2 regions of the Rhizorhapis sp. genome follow, and region 2 is predicted to be linked to the other one. Evidence: riboswitches for the same ligand, from Rfam matches in the RefSeq annotation. Region 2 holds a riboswitch; the other holds the start of a gene.
The links. Region 2 has a riboswitch for cobalamin ahead of VJS46_RS00040 (TonB-dependent receptor plug domain-containing protein). Riboswitches for the same ligand answer to the same signal wherever they lie in the genome.
Positions count from the first base shown of each region.

Region 1 (5,539 bases), on a different contig from region 2:
CGGGTGGTGAATTTCGAGGCTCTGGCCGAGGAGGGTACGGTCAGCCCGGAGGATCTGGACCTGTTCCACTTCGTTGAAACCGCCGATGATGCCTGGGACATCGTTCAGACATTCTATGAGAAAGCAGGCATGCCCGGCTACCGGTAGCCCTGGAGGCAATGCCAACGCGCGGATCCTTGATTTGCTTGTTGAAACTGCATCACTGGAGAATGAAATGACAGAGACCCTGGACGCTGCACAGAACCAGCCCGCAGGCTATGTCCCGCCAAAGATATGGCAATGGGACAAGGAGAATGGGGGGCAATTCGCCAGCGTCAACCGTCCGGTTTCCGGGGCCACGCACGAGAAAGCGCTGCCGGTGGGCAAACATCCGCTCCAGCTCTATTCCCAGGGGACGCCCAATGGGATCAAGGTCACCATCATGCTGGAAGAGCTTCTGGCGCTCGGCCATTCAGGCGCGGAATATGACGCCTGGCTGATCAGGATCGGTGAAGGGGATCAGTTTTCCAGCGGCTTTGTGGAGATCAATCCCAATTCAAAGATCCCCGCAATGATGGACTATTCGACCAACCCGCCCACCCGCCTTTTTGAAAGCGGCTCGATCCTTTTCTATCTAGGCGAAAAATTTGGCGCCTTCCTGCCCAGGGAACATCATAAGCGTGCAGAAACGATGAACTGGCTGATGTGGCAGATGGGTTCTGCCCCCTTTGTTGGCGGAGGTTTCGGTCATTTCTTCACTTATGCTCCGTTCAAGATGGAATATCCCATCAATCGCTACGCCATGGAAACGAAGCGGCAGCTCCACGTGCTCGACACGCAGCTTGCCAGGAACGAATATGTGGCAGGGGACCAATATACGATCGCCGACATGGCGATCTGGCCCTGGTATGGCTCGCTCATGCGCGATGGCTATGGTGCACAGGAATTTCTGTCGGTGCATGAATATCGCAATGTCGATCGCTGGGCGGACCTGATCGGCAATCGGGAGGGCGTGAAACGGGGCCAAATGGTCAATCGCACCGCTGGCGCTCCGGAAACGCAACTGCGCGAACGGCATACGGCCAGCGACTTCGAACGGAACCGTCAGGATATGGTGGAGGCCCGCGGCGGAGAGCGAATATGACTATAAGCGTGTAGCCATGGCCGGGCTGAAGATATTCACCATCGGCTATGAGGGCGCGACGCAGGCGGACTTCATCGCCCGGCTGGCGGAAGCGGGGATTGAACTGCTCGCCGATGTCAGGGCCGTGCCGCTCTCCCGCCGGCCTGGCTTTTCCAAAAATGTGCTGGCGGCCGCCTTGAAGGAAGCCGGGATCGATTATGTGGGCTTGAAGGCGCTCGGCACGCCGCCGGAGGGCAGGGAGGCCGCGCGCAAGGGACGGAGTGACATTTTGTCGCGGGTTTATGCCGCGCAACTGGAATTGCCGGAGGCGCAATTGGCCGCGGCCCAACTGGTCGACATGGCGAGAGAGCGGCCAACGGCATTGCTCTGCTTTGAACGGGACCCTTGTGCCTGTCATCGCTCGCTGCTCATCAAGGCCGTGATGCCGCAGGCCGAGACGGTGCACCTCTTCGTCTGAACCTCGCCCCGCCTTGCGGCCTGCGGGATTGAAGCCCCGCGTCTCCGACCTATGTCTTGTTGGCAATAACGCACTGATTTTTATGGTTTGATCCAGAAGGGTTTTTCTGATGACAAATGCCGCCGCCGGAATGCCTTGCCCAGTATGCCGTGTTCCGCTTGTGATGAGCGAACGCCAGGGCGTGGAGATCGATTATTGCCCGCAATGCCGGGGCGTGTGGCTCGACCGGGGCGAGCTCGACAAGATACTGGAACGCAGCGCCCAAAGCGCCCCTGCGGCAGCGCCCCAGCCCGTGCAACCCGCGCCCCATTATGGCGATCAGCGTTCACAGCCCTGGGGGCAGAAGCCGTATAAGAGGAAGAAGTCTTTCCTAGAAGAACTCTTCGATTAGGCCCGGCAGACTCGGCGCTCAGCTTGACTTTGCGCCGCAAACCGTCTTTTAGGTCATCTCTAGACGACGGTCCCCGGCAGGCGCTGCCGGGGTTAAAGGGGAATGCAGTGAAGCGCGAAGCAAGCGCCAATCTGCGGCTGCCCCCGCAACTGTAAGCGGCGAGTCGAGGCCATTAGCCACTGGGACTTGGGTCCTGGGAAGGCGGCCAGGACGATCGAGCCGCAAGCCAGGAGACCCGCCCTCGTCTTGCATCGGACGAACGGGCGGGGTGCCCCGGTATGTCGGACAGGCGGACAGGCGATCTAGCGCCTTGCGTCAGTCTTTTCCCAGCGCCCCGGAATGGAAGGGGCGCTGTGACCGCAACAATATTGGTTTGCACAAGCTGCAAGGGTGAAAGCGAGGCCGCGGGCGCCCGGCTGGCTGATGCCGTCGAGGCTGGGCTTGCGGCCGACGGGAGTGGCGCTCGGCTGTTGCGCGTCAACTGTCTGGCCAACTGCACTCGCGGTCCCAGCGCTGTCATCCGTGCGGAAGGAAGCTGGTCCTACATCTTCGGGTCGCTCTCGCCCGACGATTCATCCAGCCTCATTGCAGGGGCGGCGCTTCTCAAGGACTCCATCGACGGCCTGCTGCCCTGGCGGGGGCGGCCCGATTGCCTCAAGCGCGGCATGATTGCGCGCATTCCTCCCCTCGATTTTGCCGGAGAACAGCCATGACCCTTTCGCTTGCTCGCGTGCCTTGTACGATCGTCACCGGCTTTCTTGGAGCAGGAAAGACGACGCTCGTCCGCCATATCCTTGCCAAGGCTGGGGGCAGGCGCCTTGCCGTGATCGTCAATGAATTTGGTGACGTTGGCATTGATGGCGACCTGCTGAAGGGCTGCGGCATTGAAAGCTGCCCCGAAGAGAATATCGTCGAACTTGCCAATGGCTGCCTCTGCTGCACGGTGGCCGACGATTTCGTGCCCGCCATCGACGCCATTTTGGCCCGGGAGCCAAGGGTGGATCATATCCTTATCGAAACCTCCGGCCTCGCCCTTCCGAAGCCGCTGGTGCAGGCGTTCAACTGGCCCAGCATCAAGAGCCGCGTGACGGTCGACGGCGTGGTGGCGGTGGTCGATGGCGCGGCCTTGGCGGAAGGCAGGGTTGCTGCCGACATGGAGGCCCTCGCCGCGCAGCGAGAGGCAGACGAGACACTGGACCATGATGATCCGGTGGAAGAAGTTTTTCTGGACCAGCTCGCCTGTGCCGACCTGGTGGTCATGACCAAGGCCGATCTTTTCGCATCCGAGGCCGAGCGGCAAGGCGCGCATGATGCGGTCGGGAAGGCGCTGCCGTCCGCCGTCCGGGTCATTGAAAGCCGGGGCGGGGTGGATCCGTCGGTGATGCTCGGCCTTGGCCTTGACGCGCAGGAGAGCATTGAAGCGCGGCGAACGCTGCACGATGCGGAGGGCGATCATGAGCATGACGATTTCGACAGTTTCATTGTCGATCTACCGGAAATCTTCGACCCGGAGGCCATCGTTCAGCGGATCGATGCTGCGGCGCGTGATCATGGCGTGTTGCGCGTCAAAGGCTTCCTGGCCGTCACCGGGAAGGCGATGCGCCTTCAGGTTCAGGCAGTGGGCGCGCGCGTGACGCACCAGTTCGACCGCCTTTGGGAAGCAGGCGAGCGTTCCGGGCGGCTCGTCGTCATCGGCCTTAACGGCATGGACCGCGAGGCGGTCGCGCAGGCCCTGCGCGGCTGATCGGGGAGCGCCGCCACGTGCATCTTCTCAACACCAGTTCGGCGGGGCTCGATGATCTTGCAGAGCCGGTCGATCTGGCCGTGGCGGCGGCCGACATAGTGCTTCTGTCCTTTTCCGATAGCGACCTTCTGGCTTTCGGAGCGGAAGAGGATGTCTCCGGGCTTTCCGTTGCGGCCATACAATTGCGGCATTTGCGGCATCCCATGTCGGTTGACCTGTGGCTTGAGCGGACCGCCCAGCATGCGAAGCTCATCATTTTGCGGCTCCTGGGAGGGCAGGATTATTGGCGCTATGGGCTCGACCGGCTGACCGATCTCGCACGCGGCAGGGGTGTAGCGCTCGCCGTTCTGCCGGGAGAAGACGCAGACGACGAGCGGCTGCTTTCTCTCTCCACTATTCCCGCTGAAGCGGCCCGGCACCTGCTGGCCTGCTTCCGCAGGGGAGGACCGGACAATATGCGAGCAGCCCGATTGGCCGCAGCGGGACTCGCCGGGGGCGATGTGCCGGAGTTTGCCGATGCCCAGCCGGTGCCTGCCGCAGGGATATGGGCCTGCGGCGGAGGCGAGACGCTACCGCAAGAGGCGCCCGTCGTACTGCTTATTTTCTACCGTTCGGTCTTGCTCTCGAACGACGTCGCGCCGGTCGAAACCCTTGCGCAGGCGCTTGCCCGGCATGGTCTGCGCACTATTCCGGTCTATGCGGCGGGCCTGAAGGACAAGGACAGCCTTGCTTTCCTTGCCGATGCCGTGCGCTGTCACGCGCCCGCGCTTATCCTGACAGCCACCGGCTTTGCCGCCAGTGACGGCTTGTTCGACCGGTTGGGCGTGCCCGTCTTGCAAGTGCCTTTTGCGGTCACCTATGGGACAGCCTGGGCGGAAAGTGACCGGGGCCTTGGTGCGGCGGATCTCGCCATGAACGTCGTACTGCCGGAACTGGATGGCCGTATCCTTGCGGGCGTTGCCGCTTTCAAGCAGCACTCCGGCTTTGGCGGAACGGCGTACCTGCCGGTGGCGGACCGGGTGGAGCGGATCGCGGAACGCGCTGCGCGGCTGGTCGCGCTTCAGAGCGTGCCGAATAGCGAAAAACGCCTCATCGTCGTTCTTCCAGACTATCCGGGCGCGCCCGGCCGGACGGGATGGGCCGTGGGGCTAGACGTTCCCGAAAGCGCGCTTGCTCTGCTGCACGATCTTTCGGCGCAGGGCTACAGGATCGGGCCAATCCCCTCGTCGGCGAAGTGCCTGCTCGACCAAGTGACCACCGGATCAATCCTCCTCCCGCTCTCCGACTATGACCGGTATGCCGCGAATTTGCCGGACGGCGCGCGCAAGGCGCTCAGAGAAGCATGGGGAGCGCCCTCTGCCGATCCCGATGTTTCGGCGGGCGACTTTCACTGTCGCGGGACGGGTTTCGGCAATGTGACCATCGCTCTAGCGCCCGACCGGGGGCGGCTGGACCAGCGGCGCGCGGATTATCATGATCCCATCCTGCCGCCTCGCCACGCCCTGCTCGCCTTCGGGCTTTGGATGCAGCAGGAAGGGCGGTTCGATGCGGTCGTGCATCTGGGCGCGCATGGCGCGGTGGAATGGCTGCCGGGCAAGGCCGTCGCCCTGTCGGAGACTTGCTGGCCGGACATTGTCATTGGTTCGCTGCCCGTCATCTATCCCTTTATCGTGAATAATCCGGGTGAGGCCGCCCAGGCGAAGCGGCGCATCGGCGCGCTGACGCTCGGCCACTTGCCGCCTGCTGCCTTCACGGACGGGCTAAACGGCCCGTTGAGGGAGTTGGAGCAGCTGGTCGACGAATATGCCGCGGCCGATGGTTTTG
Region 1 covers NZ_DATEMB010000004.1:24,552-30,090, reverse strand. The annotation lists gene VJS46_RS00830 (TIGR00730 family Rossman fold protein) at 1-147, shown strand, start outside; gene yghU (glutathione-dependent disulfide-bond oxidoreductase) at 215-1,123, shown strand; gene VJS46_RS00820 (DUF488 domain-containing protein) at 1,149-1,580, shown strand; gene VJS46_RS00815 (zf-TFIIB domain-containing protein) at 1,690-1,971, shown strand; cobalamin riboswitch at 2,022-2,228, shown strand; gene VJS46_RS00810 (DUF1636 family protein) at 2,325-2,684, shown strand; gene cobW (cobalamin biosynthesis protein CobW) at 2,681-3,715, shown strand; gene cobN (cobaltochelatase subunit CobN) at 3,733-5,539, shown strand, end outside.
Region 1: linked by a shared signal. The riboswitch ahead of VJS46_RS00810 (DUF1636 family protein) and the one ahead of VJS46_RS00040 (TonB-dependent receptor plug domain-containing protein) in region 2 are both predicted to bind cobalamin.

Region 2 (5,539 bases):
CCTTGTCGACAATGTGAACGGCATCACCTTCGATGCGAACGGCAAGCTGGTCCGTTTCGACGGGCTACTGGTCGGCAGCGACGGCAAGGTCGAAAAGCTTCTGCAGCGCAAGGACAAGCGGCCGGAAAAGCTGGATTTTCGCACAGACGGCAAGGGCCGGACGCTGATGCCCGGCTTCATTGACTCCCATGGTCATGTCATGGCGCTGGGTTTCCAGTCGCTGACGCTGGACCTCAGCAAAGCCGCCTCGCTGGTTGAAGCCCTGGCGATGGTCAAATCCTATGCGGAGCAAAACCCGCAGCGCCGCTGGATCATCGGAACGGGCTGGAACCATGAAGCCTGGGGCATGCGCCGCTTTCCGGCGGCTGCTGATCTGGACGCGGTCGTGCCCGACACCCCCGTCTGGCTGGAGCGCGTGGACGGCCATGCCGCCTGGGCCAACAGCAAAGCCATGCAGCTTGCCGGAGTGACCGCAGCCACCAAGGCCCCGGAAGGCGGCCGCATCGAGATGGAGGCGGGACGCCCCAGCGGCATATTCGTAGATTCGGCCACATCGCTCGTTGAGAGGATCTTGCCTGCTCCGCTTCCCAAGGAACGCGACCTCGCCTTTTCCAAGGCCCAGCAAAATCTGTTAAGCCAGGGCATTACGGCCATTGCCGACATGGGCTCCAGCCTGGACGACTGGCAGGCCTTTCGCCGTGCGGGGGACCGGGGCAATCTGCGCATCCGCATCATCTCCTATGCCGCCGGCATCGATACCATGCTGAGCGCTGCCGGATCCGAACCGACGCCCTGGCTTTATGACGGCCACCTCCGCATGCCGGGCGTCAAATTTTCGCTCGACGGCACGCTGGGCTCGCGCGGGGCATGGCTCAAGGCGCCTTATGGCGATGCTCCCGGAGAAACCGGCCTGCCGCTGATGACCGGTGCTCAGCTTCGCAACCAAATGAGCCGCGCCGCCATGGACGGTTTCCAGGTGGCGGTTCACGCCATTGGCGACAAGGCGAATGCAGAACTTCTCGACGCCATCGACGAGCTTGCCGAAACCTATAAGGGCGACCGCCGCTGGCGCATCGAACATGCCCAGATTGTCGATTCAGCCGACCTCCCCCGCTTTGCCCGCAACGGCATCATCGCCTCGATGCAGCCGCTTCATGAAGCAAGCGACTGGCGCATGGCGGAGGCGCGGATGGGCAAGGAGCGGCTGGGGAGCGCCTATGCCTGGCGATCCATGCTGGCCAATGGCGTTCCGCTGGCCTTTGGCTCGGACGTACCGGTAGAGCCCGCCAATGCCTTTGCAGGGATCGCCGTCGCGATGACGAGGGAAGATGAGCAGGGCGAACCCTTTGGCGGCTGGATGCCCGAACAGCGCATCACCCTTGAAGATGCCTTGAAAGCCTACACATTAGGAGGCGCTTATGCCGCCCGCGCGGAGGACCGGCTGGGCTCGCTCCAGCCCGGCCGATATGCGGACTTCCTTCTGCTCGACAGCGACATCAGCATAGCTTCGCCGGCCGAGATCAGGACTGCAAAGATTGAGGAGGTCTGGATCGGCGGAAAACCGCAATTTGTCCGTGGAGGAAGCCCCGCAAAGCCAAAGGACGAACAGTGACCGCAATCAAGCTCACTACCAAATATGTCGAAAAGCCCTGGGGCCGCACGCAGATACCGGCCATCTTTCCCAATCCCGAAGGGCGCAAGATCGGCGAAATCTGGTTCGATGGCCCGGAGGGCGAGCGCCCGCCGCTGCTCGTCAAATATATCTTCACGAGCGAGAAGCTCTCGATCCAGGTTCACCCCAATGATGCCGAGGGCCGCGAGCGCGGCCTTCCCGGCGGCAAGGAGGAATGCTGGTATATCCTGGACGCCGAACCGGATGCGACGCTCGGCATCGGCCTCAAGCACGCCTTGAGCGGAGACGAACTCAGGGCCGCCGCGCTGGATGGCTCGATAGAGCGGCTGATGGATTGGAAACCGGTGAAGCCCGGCGATTTCTTCTTCATTCCGGCGGGCACTGTCCACGCGATTGGCGCGGGCATCAGCTTGGTGGAGGTGCAGCAGAATGTGGACGTCACCTACCGCCTTTATGACTATGGCCGCCCGCGCGAATTGCATCTCGACGACGGCGTGGCGGTAAGCAAGGCAGAGCCCTATCCCTTCCCTGAACGCAGCCTTCCCCTGGGGTCAAGCGCGCAGTTGATGCCCGGCGAGCCCTTCTCCGTGGCGATACAATCGCTGCAGTCCGGCACCCGATTGTCCCTGCCTTCCCCCACATGGTTCATCCCGCTGAGCGGCTCGGGCAAGATCGGCGATCAGCCCTGGCAAGGCAGCGAATGCTGGCTCATCAGGAGCGAGACCGAGTTTAGCGTGGATGAGCAGGCGGACGTGCTGGTCGCGAGGCTTTGAACTAAACCATTGCATGAGGATCAGCCAGCTTGCCCTTGAAAGGAGCAACCTTGATCTCTCCTTCCCTCTTCCGGGTCTGGGCAATGTCATAGCTGTTCTGCATCCGCATCAGCGTATCCATCGACACCCCAAAGGCTTTTTCGATGCGGACTCCACGTGCCTTTGCGGTCACCTCTGAGCAAATGCGCTGAAGGCCGTATTGTATCAAGCTACGCCATACGCCGATCAGCTAATTTCAACCATAACGGCAGCCCCGCCACCACCAGCGCAACCCGATCAGCCTTTGCTGCGATCGTCTGGTTAAGCCTTCCGGCTTCATCCCTGAACGCGCGGCCGAGGGGGGTTTCCGGCACGATGCCTGAGCCGACCTCATTGGATACCAGGATCACATGTCCTTCCTGCCGCGCAAGGGCGGTGACCAGGGCTTCCGCTGCCGCTCCAAGATCGCGCTCGGCCAGCATGAGGTTGCTGAGCCACAAGGTCAAACAGTCGACAAGCAGCACATTTCCTTCCCGGCCATGGCGGTCCAGCACGCCGGCGAGGTCGAGCTGTTCCTCCACCGTTTCCCACCGTGCGCAGCGATCCTGCTGGTGACGGGCGATCCGCTCTGCCATCTCGCCGTCATGCGCGGCGGCCGTAGCGACATAGATCAGCCGCCCCTCCTCCTGCTCGGCAAGTGCCTGCGCCAAACGGCTTTTCCCTGACCGGGCACCGCCCAGCAGCAATGTCGTCCTGATCATAAGCTTCTTCTCGCTTGCCCTTGATGTTGCCTGCCCTTAAGACGCGCGTCGCGACAGGTTCCCAGAGATGGGATGAAAAGGGAACCCGGAAGTGGACGAAAAGTCCACAATCCGGGGCTGCCCCCGCAACTGTGACCGGCGAGTTCGCGCCCCTCATGCCACTGGATGCACATCCGGGAAGGCGGGACGCGAGTGATGACCCGGGAGCCAGGAGACCTGCCTGACGCAGTCGATCCATCGCGCGGACGGGGTGTGCCGGGCGATCGAGGGATTCCCTCGCGTGACGACAGAGTCGGGCTGCGCGCGGGGAAAACCACCATCCGCGCATGGCCTCTTTACGTTGTTGAAAGGGGAATTCATGCGTTTTTCCAGTTATTTATTGCTCTCTGCCGCCATCATCGCGCCCATGCCCGCGCTGGCCGATGACGGTGAACAGATCGTCGTCACCGCCGCGCGCGTAGAAAAACCGCTGTCAGAAATTGGCCAGTCGATCAGCGTGATCAATCAGGACGAGATCGAAACGCGGCAGGCCGTTGCGGTCGTCGACCTGCTCCGCACGGTGCCGGGTGTCAGCTTCGCCCGCAATGGCGGGATCGGCACTCAAACGGCCGTCTATATCCGCGGTGCCGAAAGCGAGCAGACGGTGGCGCTCATCGATGGAGTGAAGATCAACGATCCCTCGACCCCCGGCGCAGGCTTCAACTTCGCCAACCTGCTGACCGGCAATGTCAGCAGCATAGAAGTCGTTAGGGGATCGCAGTCGGTCCTTTGGGGAAGCCAGGCCATCGGAGGCGTGGTCAACGTAATTACTCGGGAGCCCGGCGAAGATCTCTCCTTCAATGGCAATGCGGAATATGGCTATCGCGATACGGCACAACTCGTGGGCAATCTGTCCGGCAAAGTTGGTCCCGTCGCCGCCAGTATTGGTGCGGGCTACTTGCGGACCGACGGCATCTCCACCTTCAACGAAGATCGCGGCGCTACGGAGAAGGACGGCTATCGCAATTTCGGGGCTCACGGGAAATTCCTGATCAGCCTTTCTGATGCGGTGTCGGTCGACCTGCGCGCTTGGTACGCCGATGGCAAGGCGGATATCGACGGCTCGCCTCCGCCCGCCTTCACTCTCGCGGAAACACCGGAATATTCCCGATCGAAGGAATTTGTCGGTTATTCCGGCCTCAACCTGGCGCTGTTCGATGGACGCTTCCGCAATCGCTTCGCCTTCGCCTATACCAATATCAAACGTGACAATTTCGACCGCAGCCTGACGCCAGAGCAGACATTTGACAGCAAAGGCGTTAATGAGCGGCTAGAATATCAAGGCATTTTCGACTTCTCACAAGGCATCGAAGCCACATTCGGCGCGGAGCGTGAGAGATCCCGCATGCGGACCGCTTCTCCCTCTTTCCTCGATCCCAATCCGGCGCCCGTCAAAGAGCGAACGACGCTTGAAAGCCTTTACGGACAGTTGAGCGTTACCCCGCTCGCCGGCTTCACTGCCACCGGCGGCGTCCGGTACGATCATCATGACAGCTTCGGCGGCCAGACGATCTTTGCTGCCAATGCTGTTTACAGCCCCAATGAAGGCCGCACGACGCTGCGCGCCAGCTATGGTGAAGGGTTCAAGGCCCCGTCCCTGTTTCAGCTCTTCAGCATGTTCGGCAATGATGACCTTCAGCCCGAATCTTCAAAAAGCTGGGATGCGGGGATCACGCAGCGCCTTGTGGACGGCGCCATCGAAGTGAGCGCCATCTGGTTCCACCGCAAGACCAGGAACCAGATCGATTTCGATTTCTTCACTCTCCAATATGCAAATGTCGCGCGCTCCCGTGCAGAGGGTCTTGAAACTTCGCTGCTCCTGAAGCCTGTCGAAAATCTGACTTTCCAGGCAAATTATAGCTGGATGGACACCAAAGACCTCGGCACCGGCGAACCCCTGCGCCGCCGCCCGCACCACAGCGCGAATATGTCCGTTGACTATAGCTGGCCCTTCGGCCTCCAGACCGGAGCCACCATCACTCATATAGGCGCCAGCACGGACATCAATTTCGACACGTTCGAAACGGTAAAGCTCCAAAGCCATGTCCTCGTCGACCTGCGCGCCAGCTTGCCCATAACCAAAAGCGTGGAACTTTATGGCCGCATCGAAAATCTCTTCGACGATCGCTATGAAACCGCCTTCCGCTACGGCCAGCCTGGCCGCGCGGCCTATGCCGGGGTGAGGTTGAGCTATTGAGCCGCGCATTCGATGCGTACTCTCCCTCTCCCCTGCGGGGAGAGGGTCGGGGTGAGGGGGTTCGACGCCTCGGCTTTTTCCATGAGCGCCGTATACCCTCACCCAACCCTTTCCCTCAAGGGAGAGAGCTTTTGTGAATAGCCCCATGACCAAAACC
Region 2 covers NZ_DATEMB010000002.1:45-5,583, reverse strand. The annotation lists gene VJS46_RS00060 (amidohydrolase) at 1-1,612, shown strand, start outside; gene VJS46_RS00055 (class I mannose-6-phosphate isomerase) at 1,609-2,406, shown strand; gene VJS46_RS00050 (hypothetical protein) at 2,408-2,578, opposite strand; gene cobU (bifunctional adenosylcobinamide kinase/adenosylcobinamide-phosphate guanylyltransferase) at 2,616-3,146, opposite strand; cobalamin riboswitch at 3,185-3,384, shown strand; gene VJS46_RS00040 (TonB-dependent receptor plug domain-containing protein) at 3,505-5,382, shown strand.